DNA from 2 places in the Ornithinibacillus jepli genome. Region 2 is predicted to be linked to the other one. Evidence: a T-box and tRNA genes for the amino acid it is inferred to sense, from the RefSeq annotation. Region 2 holds a T-box; the other holds one or more tRNA genes.
The links. A T-box is a leader RNA that pairs with one kind of tRNA and senses whether it is charged. The one in region 2 lies ahead of thrS (threonine--tRNA ligase), so its partner is inferred to be a tRNA-Thr.
Positions count from the first base shown of each region.

Region 1 (8,211 bases), on a different contig from region 2:
TTTGATAACTAATTTCTGATGAAACTAGGATTGTAAATAAGGTCCATCTTAATATAGAGACAATTCTATGATGAGTACGAAGTTTATTGGAGTAGATTAATAGTAAAGCCATACCTAATATGAATAGAAAAATCATCAATAAATGGTGGATACCAAAAAACTGAAATGAAGAAAGTACTTTATTGCTGAACCATTCTCCCATGTCCAACACCCCTATTTATATAGAAAATAACGCTTACTAAAAATATTTTAGTAAGCGTTTATAGTTTATATATTTATCCGCCAATTATATGGTAACCAGAATCGACATGTAATACTTCTCCGGTAACACCTCTGGATAGATCGCTGATAAAGAATAGTGTAGCATCCCCAACTTGTTCTTGATCTACATTTCGACGTAAAGGAGCTTTTTCTTCTACCATTCCTAGCTTTTCGTTAAAACCAGATACCCCTTTTGCTGCTAGAGTACGAATTGGACCTGCAGACACTGCGTTGACACGAATTCCATATTTACCAACGTCTTCTGCTAAATATCTTACACTAGCCTCTAAAGAAGCTTTAGCGACTCCCATAATATTATAGTTAGGAATTACTTTTTCTGCACCTAAATATGTTTGCGTAACAATACTACCGCCTTCTGTCATTAATTCTTTAGCAGCTTTTGTAACTGCTACTAATGAAAAGGCACTAATATTATGTGCTAGTAAGAAGCCTTCACGTGATGTATTGGAAAATTCCCCTTTTAATTCATCGCGATTTGCAAATGCGACAGCGTGTACAACGCCATGAATAACGCCAACTTTTTCTTTTATTTCATTAAACGCATTTTGAATACTCTCATCATCTGCCACATCGCAGTTAACGATAAGCTTTGCTTCAATATTGTTTTCTTCCAACAATTTAGTAAGCTTTTTATATGATCTCTCTTGTCTGTTTGTGAAAATTAGGTTTGCTCCGGCGTTGTGTAAGGACTTTGTTACACCCCAAGCAATACTTCTTTCATTTGCAACACCCATTACAACAATATTTTTATTTTTTAATAGTTCAGTCATATTGAACCTCCAAAATTGTGATTAACTATTAGTACCTAACTATAATTTATCATTTTTTAATTAAAAAACCAATTTATTTATTAAAAAATAATTATTTCTGTATGGAAATATCCCTGTAGAATAAGGGGTTTGAGGGTTAGTGAAATTTTTTTTAAAAAAATTACGTTTTCCTCTTTACAAAGGTTGAAAATCTGTATATAATAAAATTCGTTGACTGCTAAGACAAGCTAACAACTGATACTGGCCCGTTGGTCAAGCGGTTAAGACACCGCCCTTTCACGGCGGTAACACGGGTTCGAATCCCGTACGGGTCACCATGTGGAGGATTAGCTCAGCTGGGAGAGCACCTGCCTTACAAGCAGGGGGTCACAGGTTCGAGCCCTGTATCCTCCACCACTTAATAAATTTATATGAAATTCACCATGCCGGCCTAGCTCAATTGGTAGAGCAACGAGCAATACTCCTACCGAATTAGCTGCGAGTAACCCCGAAGCATATACTTCCTTGAATATGCTAGAAGATGCAGGGGTCCACATGGTAAAGGTATAAAACTTAATAAGTGAAATTCACCATGCCGGCCTAGCTCAATTGGTAGAGCAACTGACTTGTAATCAGTAGGTTGGGGGTTCAAGTCCTCTGGCCGGCACCATTTTTTTGTATAAAAACAAAAAAATAGCTAAATATATGGAGGGGTAGCGAAGTGGCTAAACGCGGCGGACTGTAAATCCGCTCCTTCGGGTTCGGCAGTTCGAATCTGCCCCCCTCCACCATTTAGATTATTGGGCTATAGCCAAGCGGTAAGGCAACGGGTTTTGGTCCCGTGATTCCCAGGTTCGAATCCTGGTAGCCCAGCTTTTTTTATTTTCTGGGACTTTTATTCTTAAACTATTGGCTAACCGCTGATTTATAAAAACGCTCAGGACTTACTAGCTTAGATCTACTCAATTATATGAGCCATTAGCTCAGTCGGTAGAGCATCTGACTTTTAATCAGAGGGTCGAAGGTTCGAATCCTTCATGGCTCATCATTTAAATAGATAAATAAAAACAAGGTTGCGATTCTTTCGTAACCTTGTTTTTATTTGCATTTTACACTGTTTTTTAACATAATAGATAGAGTAATTCATTATGTAAATTAAAGATATTTATAAGTTTTTGCTAATAAACTGACAATATAAAAGGATGGTTGGTATGAAATCTTCTAGGATTCCTGGTTTTTATAAAAAAACTGTTGAAGAACGAAGAGAGCTTGTAAGGGAGGCACTTGATTTATCAGAAGATGACTTAAGCGTGTTATCATCCCTGGAAGCTTTACCAATCGAGACTGCTGATAAAATGATTGAGAATGTGATTGGAACATTCCCACTTCCATTAGGTTTAGGATTGAATTTCTTAATAAACGGGAAAGATTATATTATACCGATGGTAGTTGAAGAGCCGTCTATAGTAGCTTCGGCTAGCCATATCGCTAAAATTGTAAGGGATGCAGGCGGTTTTAAAACAGAAGCATCAGAACGAATTATGATTGGCCAAATTCAAGTAGTTGGTTGTAAAGATTACGAAGCAGCTAAACATAAATTACTAGAAGTGAAAAACGAATTAATTGAAGCAGCTAATGCTGCATATCCAAGTATTGTAGCAAGAGGTGGGGGAGCTAGGGATTTAGATGTTAGAATCCTTAATGATTCGCCTGGTTCTCAGTATGGAACAATGCTTGTTGTACATTTATATATTGATACATGTGATGCAATGGGAGCAAATATTATTAATACGATGGTTGAATCTTTAGCACCAACTGTGGAAGAGCTAACTGGTGGTAAAGTATACCTACGTATTTTGTCTAACCTTGCTGACCGTTGTATTGCAAAAGCAACATGTGTTATCCCCCCTAAATTATTAGTTACTGGCGAATACTCTGGGGAAGAAGTGCGTGATGGTGTTGTAAGTGCTTTTGAATTTGCTGATTCTGATCCGTACCGGGCAGTAACGCACAACAAAGGAATAATGAATGGAATTGATCCCGTTATTATAGCTACAGGTAATGATTGGAGAGCGGTCGAAGCGGGAGCTCATGCTTATGCTTCGCGCTTTGGAAGTTATCGTTCGATGACAAAATGGTCTGTTGATGAAGAAGGTAACTTAGTTGGGGAATTAGAACTACCGATGTCTATCGGAATAGTAGGTGGAGCAATTCGTGTACACCCGATTTCACAATTAGCGCATAAAATGTTAAATATAGAATCTGCATCTGAGCTTGCTCAAATTATCGTTGCGGTTGGTCTAGCACAAAATCTCGGTGCTTTGAAAGCTCTCGTGACAGACGGTATTCAAAAAGGCCATATGGCATTACATTCTCGTTCTGTCGCAATAGCTGCTGGCGCTACTGGGGAGATGATTGATATTATAGCTGAACAATTAGTAAAGTCGAAAGAAATCCGTGTAGGTAAAGCTAAAGAATTGGTGGAACAATATTCAAAATGAGTACAGAGAAATTAACCATTACAAATAAAATAATTAAAACGGAAAAAAGTGGAACCGGAATTGCCCATAGCAAACTAATTTTAATTGGAGAGCATGCAGTTGTACACGGACAACCTGCAATCGCTATCCCGTTTCCATTAGTTGGTGTGGAGTCGGTTATTGAATATCGTAAAGGTCCGATTAAGTTTGATAGTACGTTTTATAATGGACCGATGGATTCGGCTCCACTTACGTTAGATGGAATTGTAAATAGTATTCAAGAAACATTGAAATACTTAGGTCTTCCTAACAGGGATATGATTATTCGAATTAAATCCTCTATTCCGCCAGGGAAAGGACTAGGTTCAAGTGCATCTGTTGCAATCGCGATTATCCGATCGCTTTTTGCTTATGCAAATGTAAACTATACCGAAAGTGAATTATTACACTTTGCTAATATTGCAGAGAAATTCGCCCATGGTTCTCCAAGTGGAATTGATACGCTTACCATTACCTCTGAGTCGCCGGTGTGGTTTGAGAAAGAAAATCCGGTAAGCTATATAAGCCCGGGTGAGGACTTCCATTTCATTGTGGCAGATTCTGGCCGTATTGGTGATACGAGATCAGCGGTTGAATCAGTAGCACATCTATTAAAGAAAGCTCCGAAAAAGATTCAGTCCAAAATTGAACGAATTGGGGAATTAACCCATCTAGCTAAACACGCATTAGAGAAGGCTGGCAAAAATTTACTAGGTCAAATGTTAAATGAAGCACAGCATGAGTTATCTGCTCTTGGTGTTAGTGATGAAGGATTGGATCGATTAATCAACTTTGCTCGTAAAGAAGGGGCCCTAGGTGCGAAATTAACTGGTGCTGGAAATGGTGGTTGTATTATCGCATTAGCGAAAAATGAGTTCCATTCTAGACAGTTAGCTGAAAAACTAAAAGAGTTTGGAGCACAAGCCGTTTGGCCATTTGTATTAAGAAAACAAGATTAATGAGAAATGGCTTTTATAAAGGGGACCTATCATGAAAGTAACTGCAAAAGCACATACAAACATTGCATTAATAAAATACTGGGGTAAACGTGATGAAGGATTAATTTTACCTACTAATAACAGTTTATCGGTAACATTAGATGGTTTCTTTACAACAACATCTGTTGAGTTCAAGCCTGATTTAACAAAGGATTCATTTCTTTTAAATGACGAAGAAGTAGAAGGCGAACAAAGCATTCGAGTAACGAACTTTTTAAATTTAGTTCGTGAATTGGCTCAAGAAGAGGTTTATGCAGAAGTGAAATCTATTAATGCTGTACCTACTGCTGCGGGATTTGCTTCGTCAGCTTCAGGTTTTGCAGCCCTTGCAGCTGCCTCTAGTAAAGCTATTGGATTAAATTTAACTGATACAGAGTTGTCTCGTCTAACTAGACAGGGATCTGGTTCTGCATGTCGCTCGATTTTCGGTGGCTTTGCGGAATGGCTACAGGGAGTAGAGGCGGATGGTTCTGATTCCTATGCCGTGCCAATTGCTCCAAAAGAGCATTGGGATATTCGTGTTGCAGCGGTCGTTCTTTCTTCTAAAATGAAAAAAGTATCTAGTAGATCAGGGATGAAGCGAACGGTGGAAACTTCTCCCTTTTTTAAAGGCTGGGTAGAGAGTATTCCGGCTGATTTAGAAGGTATTAAACAAGGCATTCTGGATAAAGATTTTGAAAAAGTAGGAGAGATTGCGGAGGCTAACTGCTTGAAAATGCATGCCACGACTTTAGGAGCGAATCCACCTTTTACCTATTGGTTGGATACGACGATGGCAGTAATGCAAACTGTGCAACAATTACGTAGCGCTGGAATTCCAGCATATTTCACAATCGATGCCGGGCCAAATGTGAAAGTGTTGTATCTTCCGGAACATGAGGCAAAAATACAAGAAACATTGCAGCATATTCCAGGTGTTACCGAGGTGAAATTAAGTCGTGTCGGTCAAGGAATAACCTATTTAGAGGATGAGGAACTTGTCTAATTCATCTATCACAATCCAAGTGCCTGGGAAACTAATGATTGCTGGAGAATTTGCCGTATTAGAGCCGTATCATAAATTAATTGCAATGGCAGTAAACCGTTTTGTTTATGTAGATATACATGCTAATAAAACGAATCAATTAACATTAGAAAAGTTTAACCTGCGTAACTTGAACTGGAACTTTGTTGATAAGCAAGTAATAATTGACTCTACCGATACACGTGTGAACTTTGTACAGGAAGCGATGACAATTGCTTTCGGGTATTTGAGTGAAAAAAATATTTCAATTGATAATTTTTCACTTCAAGTGAAAAGTGAACTCGATGATAAAGTGTCAGGGAAGAAGTTTGGTCTTGGTTCAAGTGCTGCTGTAGCTGTTGGTGTTATAACGGCTATTTTACAATATCATTTGCCTAAAGCTCCATCCCCTTTACTTGTTTTTAAGCTTGCCGCTATATCCCATGTGGCAGCGCAAGGTAATGGTTCTGGTGCGGACGTCGCGGCTTCTGCATTTGGTGGTATTATTCAGTATTCATCTTTTCAAGCAAATTGGTTACGAAATAGATATAATGAATCTAATACATTATTAGAAGTAATAGAAATGGATTGGCCGTATTTATCAATTGAACCGGTAGCGTTGCCAGCTGACATCCATTTGCGTGTTGGTTGGACAGGGAGTCCAGCGTCAACAGGAAATTTAGTAAATCAAATACTACAGTTAAAAAATACGAAACGTGACAAGTATGAGGAGTTTTTACATAACAGTGAGGAAGCGGTTAAAAACATTCTCCGTGGAATGCTAGATAACGATCTTCCTCTATTATTGAGTGGTGTAAAACAAAACAGAACGGCATTAGTAGCAGTTGGAAAAGAGGCAGAGACAGACCTAGAGACAACGAAGATAGCTAAACTATGTGATTTAGCAGAAGAACTGGGAGGGGCTGCTAAGCAATCGGGAGCCGGTGGCGGTGACTGTGGTATTGCTATGATGCCATCTATAGAGAGTGCAGAAATGTTAGTCCATACTTGGAAGGATGAAGGAATAACTCCGTTAGAACTCAAATCCTATCCTCTTGGAGCTATATCCCTATAGATAAGGTATCGTCCTAAAAGTGGTGATACTTTTTTCTTTGCAAAAATCATTAAAGCGTAAGTATGAATAAATATTCGAAAAATTGTCGAGTTGAGTCGTTAATATAAACTAAGGTAAAATAGTATTGTGGAGGTGGCTATTTATTATGAAAAATAAAATATCTTTAATCGGTGTCCCAATGGATTTAGGCCAAAGTCGTCGTGGGGTAGATATGGGACCAAGTGCACTTCGCTATGCTGGTGCGATAGAACGCCTGCAAAGTTTACATTATGATATACACGATTTAGGGGATATTCCGATAAATCGTCCAGATAAATATGAAGATGGAAGTAAATTGAAAAACTTAGAACAAGTTATTGAAGCGAATGAAACATTAGCGGAAATGGTCGATGCTGAGATTAAAAAAGGTCGGTTCCCATTAGTACTTGGAGGAGATCATAGTATTGCAATCGGAAGTTTAGCCGGTATATCCAAGCACTATGAAAATCTTGGGGTGATTTGGTATGATGCCCACGGGGATCTGAATACAAGTGACACATCGCCATCCGGTAATATCCATGGAATGCCACTTGCTGTAAGTCTTGGCATAGGGCATGAAAGGCTAACGAATATTTATAATTATGCTCCAAAGGTAAAACCTGAAAATATCGTGATTATCGGAGCTCGCTCACTAGACCCAGGGGAAAGAGAGTTAATTCGTGAAATGGGTATTAAAGTTTATACGATGCATGAAATTGATAGAATGGGTATGTCAAAGGTGATGGAAGAAACAATTGAATACTTTAAGGGAAATACAGATGGTGTTCATTTAAGTCTAGACCTTGATGGATTGGACCCAACAGAAGCACCAGGGGTAGGGACACCAGTATTAGGTGGTATGACATATCGTGAAAGCCACTTAGCGATGGAAATGTTAGAGGAATCAGAGTTAATTACTTCTTTAGAAGTAGTAGAGGTTAACCCAATTCTTGACGAAAAAAATAAAACAGCTACATTAGCTGTTGGATTAATGGGTTCTTTATTTGGTGAAAAATTAAAATAACCTAAAGATAAAACTTAAAAAGGCATTAATTTGATGAAAATTGATGTCTTTTTATTTATTTGTAATGTTGCTAAATTGGTATTGATTCAATAGATTATCTAATTTTTTGCTTGTTGCTACGACTACTTCTGAGGTGAGTTTATATTTATTGCTCAGTGTAATCATTTCTTTGCGACATTGTTCTATCTCTTGTAATAATGGTTTATTCATTTGTATTCCCCCTATTACTATACATTAAACTATATTACCTGAATAATTTACTGGTTTGCAATAGTAAATTAAGAAAAATCCATATTTTTTATGGATTTTGCGTTATAATGTAAATGGAAAATGTTTACTATTATGAAATCGCACTTGCCATGTCCCGCTCCGAACGCAATTCGCTTTCTGCGGGCGGCTGGTGAGCCAGGCTATTACTTGAGTAATCTTCTCTGTAGCCTTGCACTGAGGAAGCTTGCTGTGAAGCGATACTGGAAGACGCTGGGTGCATCGTAGGGTCTTTAACGATGCCTTTTTTCCTGCTGGAATCTTCGTGTAGTCAAG
Region 1 is NZ_JBFEGG010000006.1:112,422-120,632, reverse strand. It holds gene AB1K81_RS17140 (YwaF family protein) at 1-202, opposite strand, end outside; gene fabI (enoyl-ACP reductase FabI) at 276-1,052, opposite strand; tRNA gene AB1K81_RS17130 (tRNA-Glu) at 1,295-1,369, shown strand; tRNA gene AB1K81_RS17125 (tRNA-Val) at 1,373-1,448, shown strand; tRNA gene AB1K81_RS17120 (tRNA-Thr) at 1,626-1,701, shown strand; tRNA gene AB1K81_RS17115 (tRNA-Tyr) at 1,739-1,822, shown strand; tRNA gene AB1K81_RS17110 (tRNA-Gln) at 1,833-1,904, shown strand; tRNA gene AB1K81_RS17105 (tRNA-Lys) at 2,004-2,076, shown strand; gene AB1K81_RS17100 (hydroxymethylglutaryl-CoA reductase, degradative) at 2,243-3,532, shown strand; gene mvk (mevalonate kinase) at 3,529-4,509, shown strand; gene mvaD (diphosphomevalonate decarboxylase) at 4,541-5,533, shown strand; gene AB1K81_RS17085 (phosphomevalonate kinase) at 5,526-6,626, shown strand; gene rocF (arginase) at 6,772-7,668, shown strand; gene AB1K81_RS17075 (aspartyl-phosphate phosphatase Spo0E family protein) at 7,720-7,878, opposite strand.
Region 1: it has a tRNA-Thr gene. The T-box ahead of thrS (threonine--tRNA ligase) is inferred to sense a tRNA for this amino acid. The anticodon was not compared.

Region 2 (8,211 bases):
ATGGTATTTTTTCTGTTTGGGCTTCACGAATCTTATAGCCAATCTTCTCATCTCGCTCATCGACTTCCACACGAACACCTTGGTATTGTAATTTTTCCGCTACTTTTTTCGCATAATCAAGGTGAACCTGTGGAGAAACTGGTATCACTTTCACTTGAACTGGTGCTAACCAAGTTGGGAAAGCTCCTTTATATTCTTCTAGCAGGAATGCTACAAAGCGTTCCATTGTAGATACGACACCGCGGTGAAGGACAACTGGACGATGTTCCTTTCCGTCTTCTCCTATATAAGATAGTTCAAAGCGTTCTGGTAACAATACGTCAATTTGTACAGTGGATAACGTTTCATCCTTACCTAGTGCAGTTTTTACTTGTACATCTAGCTTAGGACCATAGAACGCTGCTTCTCCTTCCGCTTCTACATACTCAAGATTCATGTCTTCCATTGTTTCTTTCAAAATACCTTGTGTCATTTCCCACATTTCATCGTTATCAATATATTTTTCTTTATCTTCTGGATCACGGTATGATAAGCGGAAATAATAATCATTGATTCCAAAATCTTTATATACATGTTGAATTAACTCAACTACTCGGATGAATTCTTCTTTCAATTGATCAGGACGGGCAAAAATATGTGCATCATTTAAAGTCATTGCTCGAACTCGTTGTAGACCCGCCAATGCTCCAGACATTTCATAACGATGCATTGTTCCAAGTTCTGCTATACGAACTGGAAGGTTACGATAGCTCCATAATTGATTTTTGAAAATCATCATATGGTGTGGACAGTTCATTGGACGAAGAACTAGTTCTTCATTATCCATTTGCATAGTTGGGAACATATCCTCTTGATAGTGATCCCAGTGTCCACTTGTCTTATACAAATCAACGTTAGCAAGTACTGGCGTATAAACATGGTTATAGCCTAGACGTTCCTCCAGGTCAACGATATATCGTTCAATTTGACGACGGATTGTTGCACCCTTTGGTAACCAAAGCGGTAAACCTTGACCAATCTTTTGGTTTACTGTAAAGATACCTAGTTCTTTACCTAACTTTCGGTGGTCACGTTCTTTTCGTTCTTCTAGAATTTGTAAATATTCTTCAACTTGAGCAGGCTTTTCAAAAGCTGTACCATAAATACGCTGAAGCTGTTTATTATTGCTATCCCCTCTCCAATATGCACCAGAGATACTTAGTAGTTTAAACGCTTTTAATTTACTTGTGGAAGGTACATGTATCCCTCGGCAAAGGTCAAAAAATTCTCCTTGTTTATAAATAGTTACTTGTTCATCTGCAGGAATTGCATCGATAAGTTCTAACTTTAATTTATCGCCTATATCTTCAAACATTTTCTTCGCTTCTTCACGTGATACTTCTACACGCTCTATTTGCAGATTTTCATCCACAATACGCTTCATTTCTTTTTCAATCTTCGGAAGATCTTCTGGAGTGATCTTCTCTTCCATATCAAAATCATAATAGAACCCTTCCTCAATAACCGGTCCTACTCCAAATTTAACATCTTTATAAAGTCGCTTAATAGCTTGAGCCATTAAATGTGCAGTGGAGTGACGGGCAACTTCTACACCTTCTGGACTTTTATACGTAATAATTTCAATCTTTCCACCTTGATTTAATTCACGCTTTAAGTCAAATAATTTACCATCTAATTTAATTGCTAACGCTTGCTTTCGTAATCCTGGTGAAATAGAAGCTGCAATATCTTCTCCAGTTGTCCCTTGAGGAAACTCCTTACTAGCTCCATCAGGGAATACAATTGTAATTTCTGACATCATTAACACTCCTTATACTAATTTTTCTAATGTTCCTTCCTATTTTACTGCTAGTATCAAGCAGCGGGAGTCTCGGTATTCCGACCGCTCACTGCTCTTTGAGTTCAATTTCCACAGCCATACAACAGTAAAGAGAAAATTTTGATGAATTAAAAAACGCCCATCCCTCTGCATAATTTGCAAAGGGACGAGCGTTGGTCACGTGGTTCCACCCTAATTCCCGTAACCTAAGTTACGGCTTTAAATCTTTAACGCAGATATACGCTATTATCTACTACATTCGATAATAGAGTTCAAAGGTGGTAATCATTCGGCTGTATGTGGAAGCTTTCACCACTAGGCTTCCCTCTCTAAGCAAAACAGGAATCAAATGATCATGTCCTTATCCTTACAGATGAATATATTAAATATAAACCACATTATAGCGTTAGTTTAAAGGATAATCAAGTCCTGTTATTGATTTTTTAAATAAATAGGAAAAGGAAATTTATGAAATGGCTCAAAATCAACTCTTTCTTGGAAAACATTAATAACGGTTAACGTTTTCGGTTCTGACGGATAATCCCCATAAATTTTAATTTTTTTCGGAGCCATTGCAACTAATGGAGCAAGATTTAGTTCATCCGCATCTAAACCTACTATGTAGAGTGGCTCCTTCTGCATTAACATTTTTAGTTCTATTCTTGAAAACTTTTTACCGTCAGATTTAAAAAATGAGAACGTTTTTCCTTGTAATATATGAACGACATTATAAACTGGTTCTTTCTTTGCAATGTATTCTCTAAGCATATTGACAAATTCTTGATGATCCTCTTCTCGTTTATATTCATCAATCGCTAATCCAACCATATTAACTAAATATTCCTTAAAAACCTTCAATCTAAATTTTACAATTGATTCAAAGTGTACAGTTGTTGTATTCTTCACATTCGAAACAAATAATGAATATAGAAGTTGCAGTGGATCATCTTTCTGCTTTCTAACTTGGACACTTTCCTCATCTTCACCAGCAATTAACCAGTGAGTAATATCCATAATTTTCTCGATTTCATCTCGATTTGAGTAATAATAAATTTGTTCGATAATATCCCTTATCCAATTCGTTAATCGGTGGTTAACAAAAACCTCAACCATCGATTTAACTACGGAATCAACTAATTCATTGTCTGTCTGTTGGTATTCAATTCTTAAATGATTCCCCCAATCTTCATGCGTTTTCCAATGTAATTCGATTTTCTTGTTATAATGAAATAATTGCTCACAAAAACTGATTACTTCTTTTGTAGAAGAAAAATAAACATCCATTTTAGTCTCATCACCCTCATCCAAAACCAAACTGTTACATTATATGGACATACTTATTAAAAAATGATTAATCCGTTAAAACTAGTAAGGTTAGTAAATGATAGGGATAAAAATAAGGGCATTTTACATAGATACATCAAGCTTTATGTTCATAGTTGAAAAATAGCTAAAATATAAAAAGTCGATAAAAGGAAAACCTTCTATCGACTTTACTGTTCTCTTCTATTATTTGAAAAGATAGGAACTTCCTTACTTATTTGTTTCATTCGTTCCATGATTCTTCCAGCTTTTACTGCTTCAATATCACCACGATTCGATTTAGCAAGGTGGTCCTCCAGTTGATCCATACTATAATTTGAAGTAAAGAATACTGGTAATCTTTCCATCATGCGATATTGTAAAATTGTTCCAAGAACTTCATCTCGAAACCAGGCCGACTGGGTTTCGGCTCCGATATCATCCAACATTAACACATCAGCTTTTTTAAAGTAGTCTATTTTTTCATTAATAGAATCATCTTTGATTGAGGACTTAATTTCTCGAACAAATTCAGGCATATAAATTAACATGGAAGAAATATTATGTTTCTTTAATTCATTTGCAATTGCACCTAAAAAATACGTTTTTCCTACTCCAAATGGCCCGTAAAGATAAAGTCCCTTCTTAGGAAGACCATCTTTAACTTCTCCTAAGAACGCTATAATTTCACGAATTGCTTGTCTTCGGTTCGGATCATGATCGATTCCATCTATTGTTGCTTCTAATATTTCCTTAGGCATATATAGGCTTTGAATTAATTTTTTCTGGTTTTGTTCTTTTTCAAAGACAATACGATTATGACACTTCTCATAGGATAAGTGAATTTCATTATTTTCTACACTGAGAATAGGAGAATATCCTTGTATCATATTTTTACATCCACCTAAAGAGGAACATTGATCACATTGCTTTGACTGCGTGGTATACTCATATAATTTAATTAGATTTTTTTCAATTTCCCGTTCTGGAAGCTCTGGATGTAACGATAGAAATTCTTTTATTTCAGGATTATTTAATACTTCATTTTTTATCCTATTATAATTTTCCTGGAAATTTTCGTTTCTTTCCATCCATTTTTTTAATTCAGATTGTACTGGTTTCATGTCAATCATCCTTGGTACTCATTATTTTTTCGAACTGTCAGCGTACTCTTGTAAGAGAGAAGCAATTTCATCTTTTTCACGTTCTAAATCTATTGTTGCTTCAGCTTTTGCTTTTACTGTATTTTGTTTCCGTTCCTTAAACCATTCCGGAATTATTTCCGTTTTGTTGCTTTTCTTATTATAATTTTGATAGTTTTGCTGTTTTTTCTCAGTAGCTATACGATACCGTTCTATTTCTTTTTTCGCAAACATCATGGCTTCTCTAGCCGTCTTTAGATTTGCTCGCGACCAATGACTAGCAATTTTTTCTAAATAGGCCTTTGAGAGCTTCATATTAGTTTGGAGCAAAACATAATGAATTAATACATTCATTACCGGCGAAGGCAACCCTTGGGTTGTCATAATTTCACGAATTACTTTTAGATCTGGTTCTGATGCATAATTTCCACTTGATAGTTCTTCAAGCAGTTGCTTAGGTGATATATTTTCTAAATGACGGATGAGTTGTTCTTCTTTAGATACAGGCTCTTTTGGAACATGTTTCTCTACTTGTGTTTGATTAAAAGGCTTTGAAGTCAGTTGTACGGTCGCTTCTCTACGTGAAGTTTTAAAACTATCATGGCATGCTTCTTTAAACTCTTCTATATCAAGCCTATTTTCATCTGTTAATGCCCAAAGCACACATTTCTCAATTTCATATTCTGAAAGTCCATATAACTGCATCATTTGATTCATTATTCGTTTATTTTCCGAAGTTAGAACTCGTTTATAAGGAATCATTCGTGCTTTAAGCATTTGTTCCATCCATGAAAAATCCACCGATTCTAATTTTGGTCCAGTACTTTCAGGAATACGATTAATATTTTGCATTGGAGTTACTTCAGTTTGAATGGTCTCAAATACATCTCCGAAAGAAACGGTTATATTATTTCCAGCAGGCTGTTTAATACTTCTGGAATAACAAGATCTTAAAAGAGAAAATTTATCTTTTCCAATATGATGATATAATAATTGCGAAAGCATTGCATCTTGGAAAAAATCAGAAGGTGAAAAAGGAACTTGAAGGATATAATGAAAATTAGTTTGCTCAAGCGTCTTGTCTTCAAACGTTTTTAACAAACCAATTCCCTCCAACTTCAATCTAGCTTCATAAATCTCAACCAGGGAAATATTTAAGTAATTCATTAATGTATGGTGGGTTTGAATCGATACTTCTTTTTGAAAATCCATTTCATGTAAAAGTGTTTGATAAAGCATAACTGCCTTCATACCAAGCAATGGCTGATAAAGATGGGTTAATGATTTTGAATAATCAACAGGCAAATTACCATGCAAATCAACAGTATAACCATCCACTGGCAATATTTTTCCTATGTTCATCTTAACCCTTCTTTCTACGATTTTTACTGCAGATGTTTCAATTTTTATTAGGAATTCTTTTTATCTGTTTGAATTAAGTCTTTTAATTCATCAAGGAAAACATTAATATCCTTAAACTGACGGTATACAGACGCAAAACGGACATATGCTACGTCATCAACACCGGAAAGACGTTCCATTACCATTTCTCCAACTTCTTCACTATCAATTTCTGATGCTCCAGTATTACGTAATTCCTTTTCAACATCAAAAGCAATTGACTCAATCTTCTCTATCGAAACTGGCCTTTTCTCACAAGCCTTTATTAATCCTCGAACAAGTTTTTCTCTACTAAATTCCTGTCTAGTACCATCCTTCTTCACAACAATAAGTGGTACCTCTTCAATTCGTTCAAAGGTAGTAAAACGATACCCACATTTCTCACATTCTCTTCTTCTACGGATAGAACGTCCTTCTTCTATTGGTCTTGAATCTAGTACTTTTGTATTTTTATTCTGGCAATTTGAACATCTCATTTAATTAACCCCATTCATCTAACAATCACATTAAATTTTATCGATTAAAGGTAATTCTTTATTTAATTTTTCATATAGTTCTTTGACCACTTTAGAACTATATCCAAAATCAAACGGTAAAGCTGATTCACTAGAAACGGTAAAATCAATCGCAGTTTGATATGGACGAACCATAATAACAGTAGCAATGACGAAAGCTTTTTTCCCTTTTACAATATAAAAACTTAATTCACCATGCTCTGAAGAAACGGAATTAAGTTCATATTTATTCGATCTATTCACTAGATCTTGTAACATAGCAAGTCCCTTGTCTTTCGTCGTTTTATAATAATGGGTTTGCAATTCTTTATCCCAATGTTTATCTGATGTTTCAGCTTGGTTATAAAAAAAACGTGATATCTTCTTACCAAAAGACATGCCATCCACTCCTAGTTAATCTGACTAGTTCCGTATACTATAACTCTATTTATTTTAACATGTTTTACAAATTATCCCTAGTAAAAATTTAAAATCAAAAAGAGCTGGGAATGGCCCAACTCTTAAATCTACTTACATATTTTTAGGAAACGGATACATTTTTAGCCTTTAAGAAACTACCTACATACTTAACAAGATCAACCACTCTTGCTGAATAGCCCCATTCATTATCGTACCATGCTAACACCTTGATTTTATTGTCTTCCATTACCATTGTAGATAAACCATCAATTATAGCAGAATAATCAGAAGTTGTATAATCAATAGATACTAAAGGCTCTTCACTATATTGAATGATACCAGCTAATTCATTAGCAGCTGCCTCACGAAATATATTATTCACGATATTAGCCGTCACAGGTTCTTCGACGTCCACAACTAAATCCACTAATGATACATTGGGTGTTGGAACGCGTAGAGCCATTCCATGTAATTTCCCCTTAAGATGTGGCAATACTTCACTTAACGCTTTCGCAGCACCTGTGGAAGTTGGTATTATGGATTGTGTACATCCCCTTGCACGACGAAGATCTTTATGTGGATTGTCTAAATTCTTTTGGTCATTTGTAAAGGCATGAACAGTCGTCATTAGTCCATTTTTAATTTTGAAGTTTTCATCTAATACCTTTACTACTGGAGCCAAACAGTTTGTTGTACATGATGCATTGGATATAACGTCATCGTTTTCTTCATCATAACTACTATGGTTTACTCCCATTACTATTGTCTTATCAACTTGCTTGCCTGGTGCTGTAATGACAACTTTTTTTGCACCTGCAACTAAATGTAAACCAGCTGATTCTTTTGTTTTAAATTTCCCAGTTGCATCAATTACTACATCAATAGCTAACTTAGACCAAGGTAATTTATCAGGTTCTCTAGAGTTTACAAGTTCAATTCGTTTTCCATTTACTTCAAGTCCATTCTGAACTGCTTTAACTTCTTCTTTGAATTTCCCGTGAACACTATCATATTTAATTAGGTGTGCTAACGTTTCTGGTGGATAGCTAGCATTAATCGCTACAACCTCTAAATTAGGATCAGTAATCGCTTGCCTAAATACCATTCTCCCAATTCTTCCTAATCCACTAATAGCAATTCGAGTTTTACTCATTATAAGTCCTCCTGATTATGATATACTAATGACTTGAAAATTCAAATATAGTATAACACATTAACGATAAAATGTAAGCATAAATACAAAAAACTCAAAGGACTTTCATTATCCTTTGAGTTTTTCTCATAGTTGTACTTCCCATTTGTTTAAAACATCTTTAAGCTGAGCAAAAGTATTCTCTTTTGAACCGTTGTTATCTATAGTTGCATCAGCAAGTTTCACCTTTTCCTTAACCGGAATTTGTGAATGAATTCTTTGTAATGCTTCTTCTTTTGAAGAACTATCTCGATTCATTAGTCTTTGCAATTGAACCTCTTCATCAACATATACAACGAGAACTTTATCAACCATATGTGTTAGTTTACTTTCAAAGAGTAACGGAATATCCATCACAACACATTTTTCGCCTGCATTAATGTAAGCTTCCTTTAGCTCCAACATACGATTTCTAACCGCGGGGTGTACAATAGCATTTAA
Region 2 is NZ_JBFEGG010000001.1:1,430,645-1,438,855, forward strand. It holds gene thrS (threonine--tRNA ligase) at 1-1,798, opposite strand, end outside; T-box leader at 1,979-2,196, opposite strand; gene ytxC (putative sporulation protein YtxC) at 2,252-3,103, opposite strand; gene dnaI (primosomal protein DnaI) at 3,313-4,245, opposite strand; gene AB1K81_RS07505 (replication initiation and membrane attachment family protein) at 4,267-5,625, opposite strand; gene nrdR (transcriptional regulator NrdR) at 5,673-6,140, opposite strand; gene AB1K81_RS07515 (cytosolic protein) at 6,171-6,557, opposite strand; gene AB1K81_RS07520 (glyceraldehyde-3-phosphate dehydrogenase) at 6,700-7,731, opposite strand; gene coaE (dephospho-CoA kinase) at 7,858-8,211, opposite strand, start outside.